Regions from separate parts of the Erwinia sp. LJJL01 genome, predicted to be linked through region 2. Evidence: predicted binding sites of a transcription regulator. Region 2 holds the regulator's gene; each other region holds the start of a gene.
The links. The regulator CRP, encoded in region 2, controls carbon source genes, mostly activating them, when cyclic AMP is high. The targets are predictions, from matches to a motif close to ATGTGANNNNNNTCACAT.
Positions count from the first base shown of each region.

Region 1: the regulator CRP is predicted to act here: its motif matches at 4,195-4,212, upstream of pth (aminoacyl-tRNA hydrolase).
Region 3: the regulator CRP is predicted to act here: its motif matches at 3,904-3,921, upstream of rhaS (HTH-type transcriptional activator RhaS).

Region 1 is NZ_CP178576.1:4,559,053-4,564,906, reverse strand. Features, by position in the region: gene ychF (redox-regulated ATPase YchF) at 1-592, opposite strand, end outside; gene ACLI4M_RS22320 (SulP family inorganic anion transporter) at 947-2,428, shown strand; gene ACLI4M_RS22315 (EAL domain-containing protein) at 2,566-3,249, shown strand; gene pth (aminoacyl-tRNA hydrolase) at 3,429-4,016, opposite strand; gene ychH (stress-induced protein YchH) at 4,291-4,578, shown strand; gene ACLI4M_RS22300 (MFS transporter) at 4,651-5,854, opposite strand, start outside.
Region 2 is NZ_CP178576.1:1,517,336-1,523,189, forward strand. Features, by position in the region: gene ACLI4M_RS07990 (amidohydrolase) at 1-794, opposite strand, end outside; gene ACLI4M_RS07995 (MFS transporter) at 791-1,993, opposite strand; gene crp (cAMP-activated global transcriptional regulator CRP) at 2,494-3,126, shown strand; gene ACLI4M_RS08005 (YccS/YhfK family putative transporter) at 3,185-5,266, shown strand; gene argD (bifunctional acetylornithine/succinyldiaminopimelate transaminase) at 5,365-5,854, opposite strand, start outside.
Region 3 is NZ_CP178576.1:4,190,436-4,196,289, reverse strand. Features, by position in the region: gene rhaM (L-rhamnose mutarotase) at 1-182, opposite strand, end outside; gene rhaD (rhamnulose-1-phosphate aldolase) at 172-1,014, opposite strand; gene ACLI4M_RS20625 (L-rhamnose isomerase) at 1,025-2,281, opposite strand; gene rhaB (rhamnulokinase) at 2,278-3,750, opposite strand; gene rhaS (HTH-type transcriptional activator RhaS) at 4,055-4,879, shown strand; gene rhaR (HTH-type transcriptional activator RhaR) at 4,891-5,754, shown strand; gene rhaT (L-rhamnose/proton symporter RhaT) at 5,797-5,854, opposite strand, start outside.

The DNA of each region.
Region 1 (5,854 bases), 1.7 Mb from region 2:
TCAGGAAGCTCAGGTAGCGGATTGCCGCTTTATCTTCATCCGTCAGATCCAGCGCGCGCAGCATGCCGGCTTTTTCCAGATGCGGCAGGCATTTTTCCAGCGCCGCCTGTTCAGCTTTGGCGTCTTTGTCGCCGCCCTTGGCTTTCTTCTGCACGCGCTGCAGGGCACGTTCACAGGTATCCAGGTCAGAAAGCGCCAGCTCGGTATTGATCGTTTCAATATCGTCAGCCGGGTCAACTTTATTATTCACGTGGATAATGTTGTCGTTCTCAAAGCAGCGCACCACGTGGCCGATAGCCTCGGTTTCACGGATATTGGTCAGGAACTGGTTGCCCAGGCCTTCACCTTTCGAGGCGCCTTTTACCAGGCCAGCGATATCAACGAATTCCATGGTGGTCGGCAGAATGCGCTGCGGCTTAACGATGGCAGCCAGCTGATCAAGACGTGAATCAGGCATTGGCACCACGCCAGTATTCGGCTCAATGGTACAGAACGGGAAGTTAGCTGCTTCGATGCCCGCTTTGGTTAACGCATTGAACAGGGTGGATTTCCCGACGTTTGGCAGGCCCACAATACCGCATTTGAATCCCATGTTTGAATCACCTTAATTTCTTGATAATCAACGCACTTTTACATGCCCTGATAGTGTCACAAACGGTTGTCTTAAAAGTTTCCGCGCATTATACACGTAATTTTAGCCTGGAGGCGGTTGATTTCTGAGGCGGAGGTTAAGTTATCTCTTGAGATCGTGCTCACATTTTCCCATACTGACGTGTCTTTACAGAACCTGGAGAACTCCGCAGATGCATCGCTTGCTGCTTACGCCACCTTAAGACCCTCCCGCCTGCGCAACGCCCGTTGCCGCCACTCGTCACTCTGACGAGCCAGCTGTGCCCGATTAATGCGGCACGGAAGAACCAACACGTTTAAATTAACTGGAAATTTTATGTTTAACCTGAGCAATTTCAGGGCGAGTGACGTCAAAAATGACGTGCTGGCCGGTGCCGTGGTGTCCGTTGCGCTGATCCCGGAAGCGACGGCTTTTTCTCTGCTGGCCGGGCTGTCGCCGACCATTGGTCTGCACACCGCCTTTATTCTCGGGCTGGTCACCGCCTTCTTCGGCGGCAAGCCGGGGATGATCTCCGGCGCGGCCGGGTCGATTATTGTGGTGCTGATTAGCCTGATTACCCAGCACGGCTACGAGTACGTGCTGCTGGCGACCATCCTCGCGGGGCTGATTCAGCTGGCGATTGGCGTGCTGCGGCTCGGTAAGTTTATCCGCCTGGTGCCGCAACCGGCGATTTACGGCTTCGTTAACGGGCTGGCGATTGTGATTATGCTGGCGCAGTTCCCGATGATTAAAGGGCAGGGGCCGGTGATGTATGCGCTGGTGGCGCTGGCGATGCTGATCGTCTGGCTGTTCCCGAAGCTGACCAAAGCGATCCCCGGTTCGCTGGCGGCGCTGCTCGCCATCAGTGCGATTGCCATTGGTTTTGGCCTGGATACCAAACGCGTTGGCGACCTGGCGGATATCTCCGGCACGCTGCCGTCGTTCCATCTGCCGACCGCGCCGTTAAGCTGGGAAACACTGAAGATCGTGCTGCCGTATGCGGTGGTGATTGCGCTGGTCGGGCTGATTGAGTCGCTGCTGACGCTGGCGGTACTGGATGAGATGGGCAGTAAAAAAGGGGCGGGCAATCAGGAGTGCGTGGCGCAGGGTATCGGTAACACGATTTGCGGCTTCTTCGGCAGCTTTGCCGGTTGTGCGATGATCGGCCAGTCAATTATCAACTTCACCTCCGGCGGTCGCGGTCGCATCTCCAACCTGGTCGGGGCGCTACTGCTGATCCTGTTCGTGATTAGCCTGTCGGATTACATCGCGCTGCTGCCGGTGGCGGCGCTGGCGGGCATTATGTTTGTGGTGTGCATCAACACCTTTGAGTGGAGTTCCATCAGGCGCCTGAAGCGCATGCCGAAAGCCGATGCGGTGATTATGATTGCGGTGACGCTGGTCACGATTTTCACCGACCTGGCGATGGCGGTGATCTGCGGCGTGATTATCTCGGCGCTGGTCTTCGCCTGGCAGCATGCCCGCATCACCATTATTGAGCAGAGCGAGAAAGAGGGGGAGAAAACATACCGTCTGGAAGGGCCGCTGTTCTTTGGCTCCACCGCGAGTTTTCAGGAGCTGTTTAATCCGCAGCAGGATGCCGAGAGTGTGGTGATCGACTTCGCCCGCACCCGGGTGATGGACTCCAGCGGCGTGGAGGCGATCGATAAGCTGACGGCGCGCTATCTGGAAGCCGGTAAAAGTCTGCGCCTGCGCCATCTGAGCGAGGATTGCATCAGCCTGTTGCGTCAGGCAGGGCCATTCTGCAGCCATGAACTGGATGATCCGGATTATAAAGTTGCTAGCAATGACGCATAAACCATAAAGCTACTGCTGGACCTGCCGATAATCTAAAAATCGCCGTTTCACCCCGGCGATTACAGTATTTACTTCTATAGTTTAACTGTACGACGATTTATTTCACTGGCAGGATGCCCGTTAACTGGCCCGGCGGCATGAAAAACGATTTTTTTTGTACTCCTGTACATACCCTGAGCGGTGAGATGATCGCCATCGACCTGAGCTACCTTCCGCATGCTGCTGCGGTCGGTGGCCCGGTGGATGCTGTGCGGCAGCTGGCATCGCCTGAGGATCGGCTACTGCATCAGCTGCTGATCGTCGAAGAGTACGCCGATTACTTTCGCCAGCACGGCCTGCTGTGCAGCGTGGCCATCGACTTTCAGCTGGCGCGTGCCGTGACCGAGTCGTCTTTTATCCAGCAAATCCTCAGCCATCTGCCCTTTGTGCGCCTGAAGCTGTCGGAAGATTTTCCCAATCTGCACGACGGTATGGACAACCCGCTGCTGCGTAGCCTGATAGAACAGCTGAATATCTTATGGCTCGACGATCTGGGCGCCGGCGATGCCAATCTGCATGCGCTGCAGTCAAATATGTTTGAAGCGGTGAAGCTTGACCGCCAGTTCTATCTGGAAAACGTCAATAAGCCGTTCTTTTCGGTGCTGATCAACCATATCCGCCAGTATACCAACCGGGTGATCGTGGAAGGGGTGGCCGGAGACGGCCAGCTGGAGACGCTGCGCAACAGTAAAATCTGGGGCGTGCAGGGCTATTTTGCACAGCAGCTGACGCTGGATAGCCTGGAGTGTAGCGACGACGGGAAGCGGTGCGAGAAGGGGTAATCCCCTGAGGTATCCCCACAAAAATTGATTTGAATATTGTGGCGGGAAGACAGGTGCCCGGTTTCAGGAGGGAGGGCTGAGCTCAGACCGGTTTGCGGACGTTTAGCGATGGAAGTGATTTCTGGGGATACCTCAGGGGTAATCCCCGCTGCGGCTGCGGCCACAGCGGATGCGCAGGCCTAGCCCGCCTTAAAGCTGTGCAGGCGATTCATCGCTTTTAGGCGGTCTTCCTTCAGCCACACTTCCGTGCAGCGCGCCGCTTCATCGACCGCATCATCAATCAACTTCTGCTCTGCCGACTGCGGCTTGCCCAGTACAAAACCGACCACCTTGTTGCGATCGCCCGGGTGACCAATGCCGATGCGCAGGCGGTGGAAGTTCAGGTTGTTACCCAGCTTGCTGATAATATCTTTCAGGCCGTTATGTCCGCCGTGGCCGCCGCCCTGCTTAAACTTTGCCACGCCGGGCGGCAGGTCCAGCTCGTCATGGGCAACCAGGATCTCTTCCGGGGCAATGCGGTAGAACGTCGCCATCGCCGCCACGGCTTTGCCGCTGAGATTCATAAAGGTGGTCGGCACCAGCAAGCGTACATCCTCACCCCCGATGTTTAACCGGGCAGTGTAGCCGTAGAACTTGCTCTCTTCCTTTAATGACTGATTGTGGCGTTCAGCCAGCAAATCAACGTACCAGGCTCCGGCATTATGGCGCGTGGCGGCGTATTCAGCGCCGGGATTGGCCAGGCCAACAATCAGTTTGATGCTACTCACGTGTGGTGTTTCCTGAAGCGTACGGGGGAAAGCGGCTAGTTTACGCAAGCCGTTGCGAGAACACAAAGATCTGCGCAAAAAGGTGAGCCATGTCACGATAGTTGAGAGGCGTGATAATACATTTTCTATATAAAAACAGCTTGTTAGACGTAAAGTTTTGTCAAAGCACAAGCAATAAATGTGATCGCCAACTCATCAGAGCAGCTGTTGATTGCCTACACTAAGCGCATCTGGCAATGGAATTTGCCTTTTCAATACTGTCCGGAGGTGCGCAATGAAACGTAAACATTCACATGTGATGGGTAATGCCCTGATGGTACTCGGTTTAGTGGTGATGGTCGGCGGCGTGGGTTACTCAGTCCTTAACCAGCTGCCTCAGCTTAATCTGCCTGAGTATATGGTGCATGGGGCGATTTTCAGCATCTTTATCGGTGCGTTGCTGTGGCTGGTGGGGGCCAGAGTGAGCGGGCGGGAAAAAATCGCCGACCGCTATTACTGGGTGCGCCACTGCGGCGACAAGCGCTGCCGCCACGGCAGCAGCCAGCACAATAGCCAGTCTTAAATTTCCGCGCTGCTGTTACCCTCTTAGCGCAATCAACGCCCGCCAGTCGGGCGTTACCTTTTGCCCGCTCCCTCACTTCCTGTCCGGCGTCACCAGGCAGCGCCAGATGGCTGCCGCGCACAGCAGCGTGATCGCCATCAGGACCAGCAATAACTGCTGAAAAGCCCGCTCCGCCAGCCCCAACAGTCGTGGATCTGCCAGATGATAACTCGCCAGCTGCCCGGCGAGCGCTGCCGGCTGGTTATGCGCCGTGAGCTGCCAGCCGAGCAGCTGGCTGAACAGGCTGGCAACGCTTGCCAGCGCGACACTTTCTCCCGCCACGCGCACGGTGCTGAAGATGCCGGTCGCCATTCCGGCACGCTGCGGCGGTACCACGCTGACCGACAGATTATCCATCAGCCCCCAGGGCAGCCCGGTGCCGCAGCCAATCATCGCCATCGCCAGCAGCGTGACGGGCAGGGAAGCGGTGGGAGAAACCTGGCTCAGCAGGCCGATACCTGCGGCGGCCAGCAGCAGGCCCGCCGCGCTGACGGCGCCGGGATGGAAACGGCGCGTCAGCGCCACCGCCAGAGAAGGCACAATCAGCATCGGCAGCGACAGCGCCAGCATCAGCAGCCCGGTGGTCAGCGCGCTGTAGCCGTAGAATCCCATAAAACGCAGCGGCAGCAGCACCAGCAGCACTACAAAGCAGTAGCAGGTGGCCACCGGCAGCAGCTGCACCCCGACAAAACGGCCGTAGCGAAACAGGCTCAGATCGAGCATCGGCCGCGCGCTGCGCCGTTCAATCCCGACAAACAGCGCGCCCGCCAGCACGGAGGCCAGCAGCAGCCCGGCCGACAGGCGGTCGCCGCCGCTGTCGGCCAGCTGCAGCATGCCCCAGGTAAACAGCGTCAGGGTGGTGCTGAAGCTGATAATCCCCGGCCAGTCGAGCGTGCCGACATCCGGGTTGCGCGACTCCGGCAGCGTCAGCCCGCCGGTCACCAGCGCCACGACGCCAAACAGGGCGCAGCAGAGAAAAACGCTGTGCCAGCCGGCAATCTGCATCAGCATCCCGGCGATCACCGGTCCGGCGGCAAGGCCAACGCCAAAGCTGGTGCCGAGCAGGCTGAAGGCGCGGGCGCGCCGTTGTCCCTCAAAGGCATTGGCCAGCGCGGCGGCGCCCCCGGCCAGTGCCGCGGCGGCGGCGGCACCCTGAAGGGCGCGCACCACGTCCAGCCACACCACCGAAGGCACCCAGGCGGTGAGCAATGACAGCAGGGTAAAGGCGCTGACGCCG
Region 2 (5,854 bases):
CGCGCACGGTTGCTTAGCGTGCGCAGCGTGCCGCGCAGGTGGGCGCTGTCGGGAATGACGTTATAGCCACCATCAGCGATAAAGCTCGCCACGCTCAGCACCGCCCGATCGTTGGGATCCAGCCTGCGCGACACGATCTGCTGTAGCGCCTGTACCACGCCGGATGCCAGCACCACCGGGTCGACGCTCTCCTGCGGCAGCGCGGCATGTGAACCTTTCCCCTGAATCATCAGATCGAAATTATCGCTGGCGGCGCTGAAAACGCCTTCGGTCAGTCCGGCCGTCCCGGTGGGGAAATTCGGCATGACGTGCAGCCCGAAGATCTTCTCAACGCCGTTGAGCACGCCGTGTTTGATCAGCTCCTGCGCGCCACCCGGCGGCACTTCTTCCGCGTGTTGGAAGATAAAGCGCACGGTGCCGCTTAGCTGCGCCTGCTGATGGCATAGCACCCAGGCCGCACCGAGCAGCATGGCGGTATGCGCATCGTGCCCGCAGGCGTGCATCACCCCGTTGTTTTGCGAGGTAAAGGGTTCATTGTTGAGTTCGGTGATCGGCAGCGCATCCATATCGGCACGCAGCGCGACGCATGGGCCGCTGCGCGCGCCCGGCAGTTCCGCCACCACGCTGGTTGGCGTTGGCCGTTTAATTTTTAACGGGCCAAACTTCGCCAGTTCAGCAGCGACATAATCTGCGGTGCCATGCTCATGGAATGAGAGTTCGGCATTGGCATGAATATGACGCCGCCACACCAGCACTTTGTCGGTGATTTCCTTGCTTAACGTTTCAGTGTTCATGATAACTCCGGGTTTAAGGAAGAGAGGTAAGCACGCCGGCTGCCCGGCAGAAGAGCCAGTCCCGCCAGCAGTATCGCTATCATCAGAAACAGAAAGGCACCAAGGTAAGTGCCATGGCCAGCGGCCACTAAATAGCCCATCACAATCGGCCCGACGAAGCCGCCCAGTACTCCTCCGGCATTCAGTAAACCGATAATCGAGCCGGTCACCGCGAGCGGAAAACGCTTCATCGGCAGCGTAAAGGTGGTGATAAAGGTGCCGATAAGGGCCGCATTGGTAATACAGAGGCCGATTGTGCTCATCAGCACGCTGGAGGAGAGGTAAATCATCAGCATCCCCGCCGCCGCAATCAGCGACGCCAGGCAGATTACCCAGGGTTCACGCCCGGCCAGATAACGCCCCACCAGCCAGCCGCCAGCCACCGATGTCAGTGCGCTACCAACCCCGGAAATGCTCATCATCTGCCCGACGGCGGAGAGCGGCAGTCCGCGATGAGTGAGAAAGCTGGGCAGCCAGCTCACCAGGCCGTAAACCGGCACATTCAGCAGAAAGTTAGTGCAGAACAGCTGCCATAAAAGCGGCTGGCGTAGCGCACTGTGCAGGCCGACTTCGCCAGCTGGAATGAGGATCACCCGCGGCGAGCGCGGCAACAGCAGCACCATGCTCGCGGCTACCATCAGCACCAGCACGGCCAGGATCATATAGGCGTGATGCCAGTTCATTTTATCCAGCGCCCATACCGCCAGCAGCGGCCCGATGGCCATCGCCAGCCCGGAGGAGGAGAGCAGCAGCGACTGGGCGAAGGTGCGGTGATGCAGCGCAAAATTGGCACTTACGGCTTTCGCGCTGGCGCTTGGATAACCCGAGTGGCCGATCCCCGCCATAAAACGAAAGCTCAGCAGCAGAGCAAAGGTGACACCGAGCCAGCCAAACAGCAGCGCACACAGCCCAAGCAACGACAGCGAGAGCACCAGCATGCGCCGGTAGCCTATGCGATCGTTTAACCAGCCGGCGGGAAACTGAAACAGCGCATAAGCGAGGAAGAAGATGCCACCGATATATCCCACCTGCTGCGGCGCGAGATGGAACTCCTGGCGAAGGGGTAATAGCACAAAGCCCATCACCGTTTTATCCAGATAGACAAGGACATAGCCCATAAACAGCAGGCAGAGCATTAATGCATGCGAAGTCACTTTCATAACGCGATCCTGTAATAAATCTGAAGAATCAATCTGTTAGATTTGAATTCCACAATCGGTTATAAATTGAACCATAGCAATTCATCCATCGTTGCACTTAACATGCTGATAACATTTTTTTTACGCACACACCGGCATAAATTCTGAAAATTAATCTTTTCTTTATGATTAATATCAATAATTTATTGGTATATTGCCGCATGCTGTTGCGCAGCCAGGTCCCCTTTCAGGACTTTTTCCCACTATGCTGAAGCGAGACAACAGAAGACAGTGCGTGCAAGCTGTGCTACAAACAAAGCTGTAATATTTCGTCGGCACTTCGATGCACGAGAAATACGGGACGACAAAACGAGCCAAGCTCTGATCAGAGGCCCGGAAAAATTTTCCTATGGGAACGCTTGAATATTTCTACGCCTGACAGGGAATACCCCCCTGTGCACCCTAAGCATTGCAAAATGACGGGTGACATTAGGCTCGATTACAACAGAGGATAATAGCGAATGGTTCTCGGCAAACCGCAAACAGACCCGACTCTCGAATGGTTCCTGTCACATTGCCATATTCACAAATATCCATCCAAAAGCACGCTGATCCATCAAGGTGAAAAAGCGGAAACCCTCTACTACATCGTCAAAGGCGCGGTAGCGGTGCTGATCAAGGATGAAGAAGGCAAAGAGATGATCCTCTCTTACCTCAATCAGGGTGATTTCATCGGTGAACTGGGCCTCTTTGAAGAGGGTCAGGAGCGTAGCGCGTGGGTACGTGCGAAGAGCGCCTGTGAAGTGGCTGAAATATCTTATAAAAAATTCCGTCAGCTGATTCAGGTGAATCCTGACATCCTGATGCGCCTCTCATCACAGATGGCGCGTCGCCTGCAGGTGACGTCTGAGAAAGTGGGCAACTTAGCTTTCCTCGACGTGACGGGCCGCATTGCGCAGACGCTGCTGAACCTGGCGAAACAGCCGGATGCCATGACCCACCCGGATGGCATGCAGATTAAGATTACCCGCCAGGAGATTGGCCAGATTGTCGGCTGCTCTCGTGAAACCGTCGGCCGTATTCTGAAAATGCTGGAAGATCAAAACCTGATCTCTGCACACGGTAAGACTATCGTCGTTTACGGCACACGCTAACCGGCGCTGAACTCACGGCGCGACATCCCTGTCGCGCCTTTTTTATTTGGTGCAGCGCATGTGGCGGAGAATCATCTATCACCCCGAAGTAAACTATGCCCTGAGACAGACGCTGGTGCTGTGTCTGCCGGTGGCGATTGGCTGGCTGCTGGGCGACCTGCAACGCGGCCTGCTGTTCTCTTTAGTGCCCGCCTGCTGCAACAACGCCGGTCTCGATACCCCCCATAAACGCTTCTTCAAACGCCTGATCGTTGGCGGCAGCCTGTTTGCCTTCAGCAGTTTCCTGATCCAGTTTGCGGGCGCTGAAGGCGTTCCGCTGCCGGCGATCCTGCTGGTGATGGCGCTGCTGCTTGGCGTCACCGGGGAGATCAGTCCGCTGCACGCCCGCCTGCTGCCTGCTTCGCTGATTGCCGCCATCTTCACCCTCAGCCTCGCCGGGCGCATGCCGATGTGGGAACCCCCGCTGCTGTATATCCTCGGCACCGTCTGGTACGGCGCGTTTAACTGGTTCTGGTTCTGGCTGTGGAAAGAGCAGCCGATGCGTGAAACGCTCAGCCTGCTGTATCGCGAGCTGGCTGACTACTGCGAAGCAAAATATACCCTGCTGACCAAACTCACCGATCCACAAACCGCCCTGCCTCCCCTGCTGGCACGTCAGCAAAAAGCGGTCGATCTGATCAACACCTGCTACCAGCAGATGCATATGCTTTCTGCCAACCGCGACAGCCATTATCAGCGCCTGACGCGGGCTTTTCAGGTGGCGCTGGATTTACAGGAGCACATTGCCGTCAGCCTGCATCAGCCGGAAGAGGTGCAGAAACTGGTGGAGAAAAGCCACGCCGAGGCGGTGATCCGCTGGAATGCGCAGACCATTGCTGCGCGGCTGCGGGTACTGGCCGATGATATTCTCTACCATCGCTTCGCCGAGCGTTTCACCATGGATAAACAGCTGCAGGCGCTGGAGAAGATCGCCCGCCAGCACCCGGATAACCCGGTCGGTAACTTCTGCTACTACCACTTCAGCCGCATTGGCCGCGTACTGCGCACTCAGCACCCGCTCTACCGCCGCGACCTGATGGCCGACCGTCAGCGCCGCCTGCCGCTGCTGCGGGCGCTGAAGAGCTATCTGTCGCTGAAATCGGCCGCGCTGCGCACCGCTGCGCGCTTCGCGGTGATGCTGACCTTTGCCAGTTCGCTGGCGCTGTTCTTCAACCTGCCGAAACCGTACTGGATCCTGATGACCGTGATGTTCGTCAGCCTGAACGGCTATAGCGCCACCCGCGTGCGCATCCAGCACCGAGCGCTCGGCACGCTGGCCGGGCTGGCGGTTGCCGCCGGGACGCTGGGCATGCACGTGCCGGAGCCGTGGATACTGAGCATCATGCTGGTGATTACCCTGGTGAGCTATCTGTTTATCCGCAAGTTTTATGGCTGGGCCACGGTAGGCTTTACCGTCACGGCGGTGTACACGCTGCAGCTGCTGTCGCTGAACGGCGCGCAGTTCCTGCTGCCGCGCCTGATGGATACGCTGATGGGCTGCCTGATTGCCTTTGGCGGCATGATCTGGCTGTGGCCGCAGTGGCAGAGCGGGCTGCTGCGCCAGAATGCGCACGATGCGCTGGAGACCTACCAGAGCGCGTTACAGCTACTGCTGGGCAACGAACAGGATGCGGTGAAGCTGGCGTATCAGCGCATGGAGGTAAACCAGGCGCACAATGCGCTGTTTAACTCGCTGCATCAGGCGATGCAGGAGCCGGGCTTTAACTCCAGCTATCTGTCCGATATGCAGCTGTGGGTGACGCACAGCCAGTTTATTGTCGAACATATCAACGCCATGACTATCCTGGCACGCGAACACACCATGCTGACGCCGACGCTGGCGGAGCGCTATTTACAGTCGTGTGAGATTGCGCTGCAGCGCTGTCAGCAGCGGCTGGAGTATGACGGGCCGAGTTCAGAGACTAACGTGCTGGAGGTACCGGAAGATTTTCATCAGGGGCCGGTGACCATTATGGAGCGCCATGTGAAGCGCATTCTGGGGCATCTTGGCGTGATGTATACCATTTCATCACTGACCTGGAGCCAGCGCCCGCATCATGGCCGCTGGCTGTCACGACGCCTGAGGAAATCCTCAAAATAACGTAGCGGCGGACCCTTTATTTCGGTCCACCCGCCAGCAGCATGCCCATCATCAGCAAGGGGCGACCGGAAAAAAGGTCGCCCCCTACGATCAAGCGATCACCTCAGCACCTTTTCTATCGCCGTGGCAAACCGCGCCATGCCTTCGGCGATATCGGCCGGTTCAATGACCAACGACGGCGCAAAACGCATCACGTCGGTGCCGGCAACCAGTACCATCACCCCTTCAGCTGCGGCGGCATTGAGGATATCGCGCGCTTTGCCCGCATGCTGCGGCTTAAGCGCGGCACCAATTAACAGCCCCTGCCCGCGAATATCGCTAAACAGATCGAAGCGGGCATCCAGCGCTTTTAACTGCTCGACAAACAGCTGGCGGCGTTCGGCGACCCCGTTGAGCACTTCCGGCGTATTGATAATATCCAGCGCCGCTTCCGCCACCGCACAGGCCAGCGGATTGCCGCCATAGGTGGTGCCGTGTACGCCTGGGGCCATCACCGAAGCAATCTCGTTGGTGGTCAGCATTGCGCTCACCGGGAAACCGCCGCCCAGCGCCTTGGCTGTGGTGACGATATCCGGCTTCACGCCGTAG
Region 3 (5,854 bases), 2.1 Mb from region 2:
TCCGACTCTATCTCCACCGTGGCAAACAGCAGGTTGCGCGGTGCATCCAGAAAAATACTGTAGTGATGCGCCCCGTGCGCCTTCAGCGTCTGCGCCAGCTCTGGCCAGATGGGATTATGCCGCTGCTGATACTCCCGGTGCTTATCCGGGTGTACCTGCATGACAAAGGCTTTACGCAACATGGTTATGCTTCGCTTCCAGCGCTGCGCGCCAGGGTTTCACACCAAAGCGTTCGCCCAGTGCCACCAGTTCTTCAGTGGTAATACTCTGCTTCATCCCGCCCATCGACAGCACTTTAACCACCACTTCGGATGACTTCTCGGCGGTATCGATCAGGCCAAAGGTCTCATCAAGGGTTGGCCCCGCGCCGAAAATGCCGTGGAAAGGCCACATCACCAGCGTATGTGACTCCATCTTGTTGGCGGTAGCCGTGCCGATACCGTCGGTGCCCGGCACCATCCACGGCACGATGCCGACGCCGTCCGGGAACACCACCAGACATTCGGTACTGCCTTCCCACAGCAGACGGGTAAAGCTGGCGGAGTCGAGATCGACGACGTAGCTCAGCGCCATAAAGTGAGTCGCGTGACAGTGCATTATCACGCGGTCGGCGCCGTGAGTGACGGTTTTGCGCACGCTGTGCGACTGGAAGTGGGAAGCCAGCTCAGAGGTCGGCACGCCACCGTTGCTCAGGCCCCAGTGAATGGTAAAGGCCCGACCGTCGGCGCTGACGCGCAGCAGCACCAGGCAGTCGGCCGGGTCAAGCTGCACATTGCGGAAAAACTTGCCGGAGCCGGTGACGAGGAACCAGTCATTCGCCAGCTGAGGCGCGGGCTGGCTCAGTTCCAGGGTGCGTGGCTCGCGGTAGAAATCAGCGGCAAAGGGCTGCACTTCTTCATCCAGCAGGCGCAGCGACACGTTGCCGCCGTTGCGTTCATCCCAGCCCTTCAGCCACATATCGGTGGTGGCTTTCACCATGCCCTGGACAAACCAGGAGTTGAGAATCTGTTGCATCTGATTACCCTTAACGTTGGCTGAGAATCTGTTGTTCGTAATGGCGCACATCGCCTAACCAGCTGGCCCCGGCGGGCACATCGTGACGCAGGCACCACGCTTCCCATACCGCCTGCCACGGCAGGGATTTCTGCTCCTCCAGCAGCGCCAGGCGTGCCGTGTAGTCCCCGCTGTTTTCCAGCTTTTTCAGCGTTTCTACCGGCTCCAGCAGCGCGCGCAGCAGCGCTTTTTTCGCATTACGCGTGCCGATGACCCAGGCGGCAATACGGTTGATGGAAGCATCAAAGAAGTCGAGACCGATATGCACCTTATCGAACAGCTGCTGACGCACGATTTCGCTGGCGATTGCCTGAGTTTCATCATCCAGCAGTACCACATGGTCGCTGTCCCAGCGCACCGGGCGGCTGACGTGCAGCAGCAGGCGCGGCACGTACAGCATGGCGGTAGAAATTTTGTCAGAGATCACTTCGGTCGGATGGAAGTGCCCGGCGTCGAGCGTCAGCGCGGTCTGACGGCTGGCGGCATAGCCGAGGCAGAATTCGTTGGAACCGACGGTGTAGCTCTCCGCCCCGATGCCGAACAGCTTGCTTTCCACGGCGTCAATATGGTGCGCCGGGTCGAGCTTCTCGCTGATGATGGCATCCAGCGAATTCATCAGGCGCTGGCGCGGTGCCAGGCGGTCCACGGTGAGATCTTTCATGCCGTCCGGCACCCAGATGTTCATCACCGACGGCGTGCCCAGCTGCGCACCGAAATAGGCCGAGACTTTGCGGCTGGCCTGGCAGTGTTCGATCCAGAACTGGCGGATCTCTGCGTTACCGTGTGCCAGGGTAAACCCCTCGGCGCTCAGCTCGTGCGAGAAGCAGCTCGGGTTAAAATCCAGCCCTAAACCGCGCTGCTTCGCCCAGTCGACCCAGCCGGCAAAGTGCTGCGGCTTAATTTCATTGCGTGCCACCGGCTGCTCGCTTTCCAGATAAATAGCATGCAGGTTGAGGCGTTTCGGGCCAGGGATCAGCGCCATCGCCCGGTCGAGGTCCGAACGCAGCTCTTCGACATTGCGCGCCCGCCCCGGATAGTTACCGGTTGCCTGGATACCGCCGGTCAACGCGCCCTGCGGGTTTTCGAAGCCGCGCACGTCATCCCCCTGCCAGCAGTGCATGGAAACCGGCAGCCGATCAAGCTGCTTCAGTGCGGCTTCCACATCGACGCCGATATCGGCAAAACGCTGTTTTGCCAGGGCATAGGCCTGTTCGATAGCCTGAGTCATATACAAAGCTCCTTCGCTGTTTGGGTCAGTAACTGAAAGCGCGCCAGACTGCGGCGAAACGCGTCACTGCCGTGAGAGTCAAAACGGATAAGTGGGAAGTGCTGGGCGATCTGCTGGCGGAAGTGGGTCACATCTTTTACCGCGCCAGCGGCGATCAGCTGGCAGCCGATATTGCCGAGCGTGGAGGCTTCCACCGGTCCGGCATACACCGGAATACCGCAGGCATCGGCGCACAGCTGGTTTAAAAACTGGTTCTGGCAGCCGCCGCCCACAATATGCAGCTGGCTGAAGGGCTTACCGCGCAGCTGCTCCAGCTCCTGCAGCACCTGGCGGTAGTAGAGCGCCAGGCTGTCAAAGATGCAGCGCGCCAGCTCGGCCGGGCTGCCGGGCACCGGGGCATTCTGTTCAGCGCAGGCGTCCTGAATTTCGCGCACCATGCTGGCGGGATTAATAAAGCGCTCATCGTTGGGATTGATCAGCCACGCCGCCGCCTTCTGCTGCTGTGCGTCGGCAATCAGCTGACAGAGATCCTGAATCGCCAGCTCATCGCACACGCGCTGCAGCAGCCATAAGCCCATGATGTTTTTCAGCACGCGAAAACGCCCTTCGGCCCCACCTTCATTGGTGATGTTGGCCTGCTGCGCCGCACTGCTGGTAAACGGCTGGCGGCTCTCAAAGCCCATCAGCGACCAGGTGCCGGAACTGAGGTAGGCGGCGTTATCGCCGTGAAGTGGCGTGGCCAGCACCGCGCTGGCGGTATCGTGGGTGGCGACGGCCACCACCGCAATCGACTGACCCGATGGCGCCGTCCAACTCCCTACGCGCTTACCCGGCTGCGACGGTGCGCCAAACCAGGCGGGATCGGCACCGCTCCAGCGCAGCAGTTCGCTATCCCACTCACCGCTGGCAATATTGAGCAGCTGGGTGGTGGTGGCGTTGGTGTACTCCCAGTTCAGCCCCCCGGTCAGCCGATAGTGCAGATAGTCCGGGATCAGCAGCGCATGGGCCACCTGGTCCAGTTCGGGCTGATTGTCGCGGCACAGAGCGCGCAGCTGGTAGAGGGTGTTAAAGGGTAAAAACTGGATGCCGGTACGCTGATAAATCCCCTCGCGCCCCAGCTCACGGCAGGCGGCAGCCATCACGCCGTCGGTGCGATGGTCACGATAGGCCACCGGCAACCCGACGCGCTCGCCCTGCGCATTCAGCAGCACGTAGTCCACGCCCCAGGTGTCGATACCGATGCTCTGCGGCACGATGCCGCGCCGATCGATCTTCTCTAAGGCGGCAATAATAAAGGCTTCCAGCGCGTCGAGATCCCAGCACTGACGATGGTTAATCGTCACCAGTTGATTCACGCAGCGGCTGACTTCTTCCAGCGTTATCGCCCCGGTGTGCGGATGATGGCTGGCCAGCATCACGCGGCCGCTGGAGGCACCGAGATCGACGGCGACATAATGACGTTGGCTCATGAAATAGCTTCCTGATGATTCAATGTCACCAGTGTAAAAGAGCCTGATTCCGCTACCTTCTCGCCACTGCCAGCGAAATTAGCGCGCTGGCAGCAAGGCAAAGATGAACGTGAAGCAGCTCACAGTTCGGCAGCTTGCGGGTTTATTCACGCGATGTGACCCTGCCCGCAAATCTCACCGTTAGTCGCACATTTCTTAAAAAAATCACCGGGGTAGTGATATTCCGCTGTCGAAAATTCAAGGTGGCACAGCGCGGCGCTGGGTAGACTCTGTTACCAATATGTAAATGAAGAGTGGGGTTATCATGACCGTGTTACACAGCGTTGATTTCTTCTCGAGCGGGCATTTCCCGGTAGCAATCGAACCGCGTGCGCCGCAGGGCGCCTTCCCCGAGCATTATCATGACGATTTTCATGAGATCGTGATTGTTGAACAGGGTTCCGGTATCCACGTATTTAACGGCCAGTCGCAGCCGCTGTGCAGTGGCTGTGTCTGCTTCGTACGCGATCACGACCGCCATATGTATGAGCAGACCGATAATCTCTGCCTGACCAACGTGCTGTACCGCGGGCCGGAGTCATTCCGTTTTCTCTCCGGCTTACAGCATCTGCTGCCGCAGGAGCAGGATGGCCACTATCCGTCGCACTGGCGCATCGGTAATAAAGTGCTGGCGCAGGCGCGGCAGCTTATCGGCCAGCTGGAGCAGCGCCCCGCCAACGATTCTCTGGCAAGCCAGGCGGAGCAGGAGATGCACTTTATGCAGCTGCTGGTGCTGCTGCGCCAGGGGTGCAGCGCGGCGCAGAGTGACGATCAGGACAGCCGTCTGCGCGCCCTGCTCGACTGGCTGGCCGACCACTATAGTGAAGATGTTGACTGGGAAGGTTTAGCCGACCGCTTCTCCTTATCGCTGCGCACTCTGCACCGCCAGCTGAAACAGCAAACCGGCAGCACGCCGCAGCGCTATCTCAACCGCCTGCGCCTGCTGGAGGCGCGTCATCTGCTGCGCCACAGCGAAATGCGCGTGACGGATATCGCTTTTCAGTGCGGATTTGGTGACAGCAATCACTTTTCTACCCTGTTCAAGCGGGAATTTGGCTGCTCGCCGCGTACACTGCGACAAAATAACTGATGAGGTGAACCATGACCGCTCCCCTGCGCCTGGCAAAAGCTGACTATTTCCCGTCTGAACAGATGCCCGTGGCGGTGGCCGAGCGCAGCTCGCAACCCTCCTTCCCGCCGCACGTGCACGAGTTCAATGAGATCGTGCTGGTGTGGCGCGGCAACGGCCTGCACGTGATGAATGACCGGCCGTGGCTGGTGACCTGCGGTGACCTCTTTTACGTCAGCGCCGACGACTGTCACAGCTATGAGTCGGTACACGATCTGGCGCTCGACAACATTATCTACTGCCCGGAACGTTTTCAGCTGGCGCTGGACTGGCAACAGCTGCTGCCCTCGCAGGATGCGGGATCGTGGCGCTTAACCACGCGCGGCATGGCGCTGGCGCGCGGGGTGATCCAGCAGCTGGAGCAGGAGAGCCGCAAAAGCGACCTGCTGTCACGCCAGCTAACCGAAGCGCTGTTCCTGCAGCTGGCGCTGATCCTGCAACGCCACCGCTACGCCTCGGATCGCGCTTATCAGCAGCCTGAAGGGGAGCAGCTCGACCTGCTGATGGCCGCTATTCAGGGGCAGATTGCCACCTCCTTCGATCTGGCGCTGTTCTGCCATCAACACCAGCTGTCTGAACGGGCGCTGAAGCAGCTGTTTCGCCAGCAGACCGGCATGACCATTAGCCACTACGTGCGCCAGCTCCAGCTGTGCCGTGCCAAGTATCTGCTGCGTACCAGCGAGTGCCTGATTAGTGAAGTGGCCGCCCGCTGCGGTTTTGATGACAGCAACTATTTTTCCGTGGTGTTTACCCGCGATACCGGCCTGACGCCCAGCGCGTGGCGCCAGCGCTTTATTCCCCGCGGCCCGATTGCTGCCCCGACGGTAAAAGTATAAAGGGCTGACCACGGGTCAGCCCTTTTACCCTGCGCAGAAGTGCTAGGACACCATCCCCATCCCCACGATATTTGCCGCGAGGATAATCACAAAGCAACCG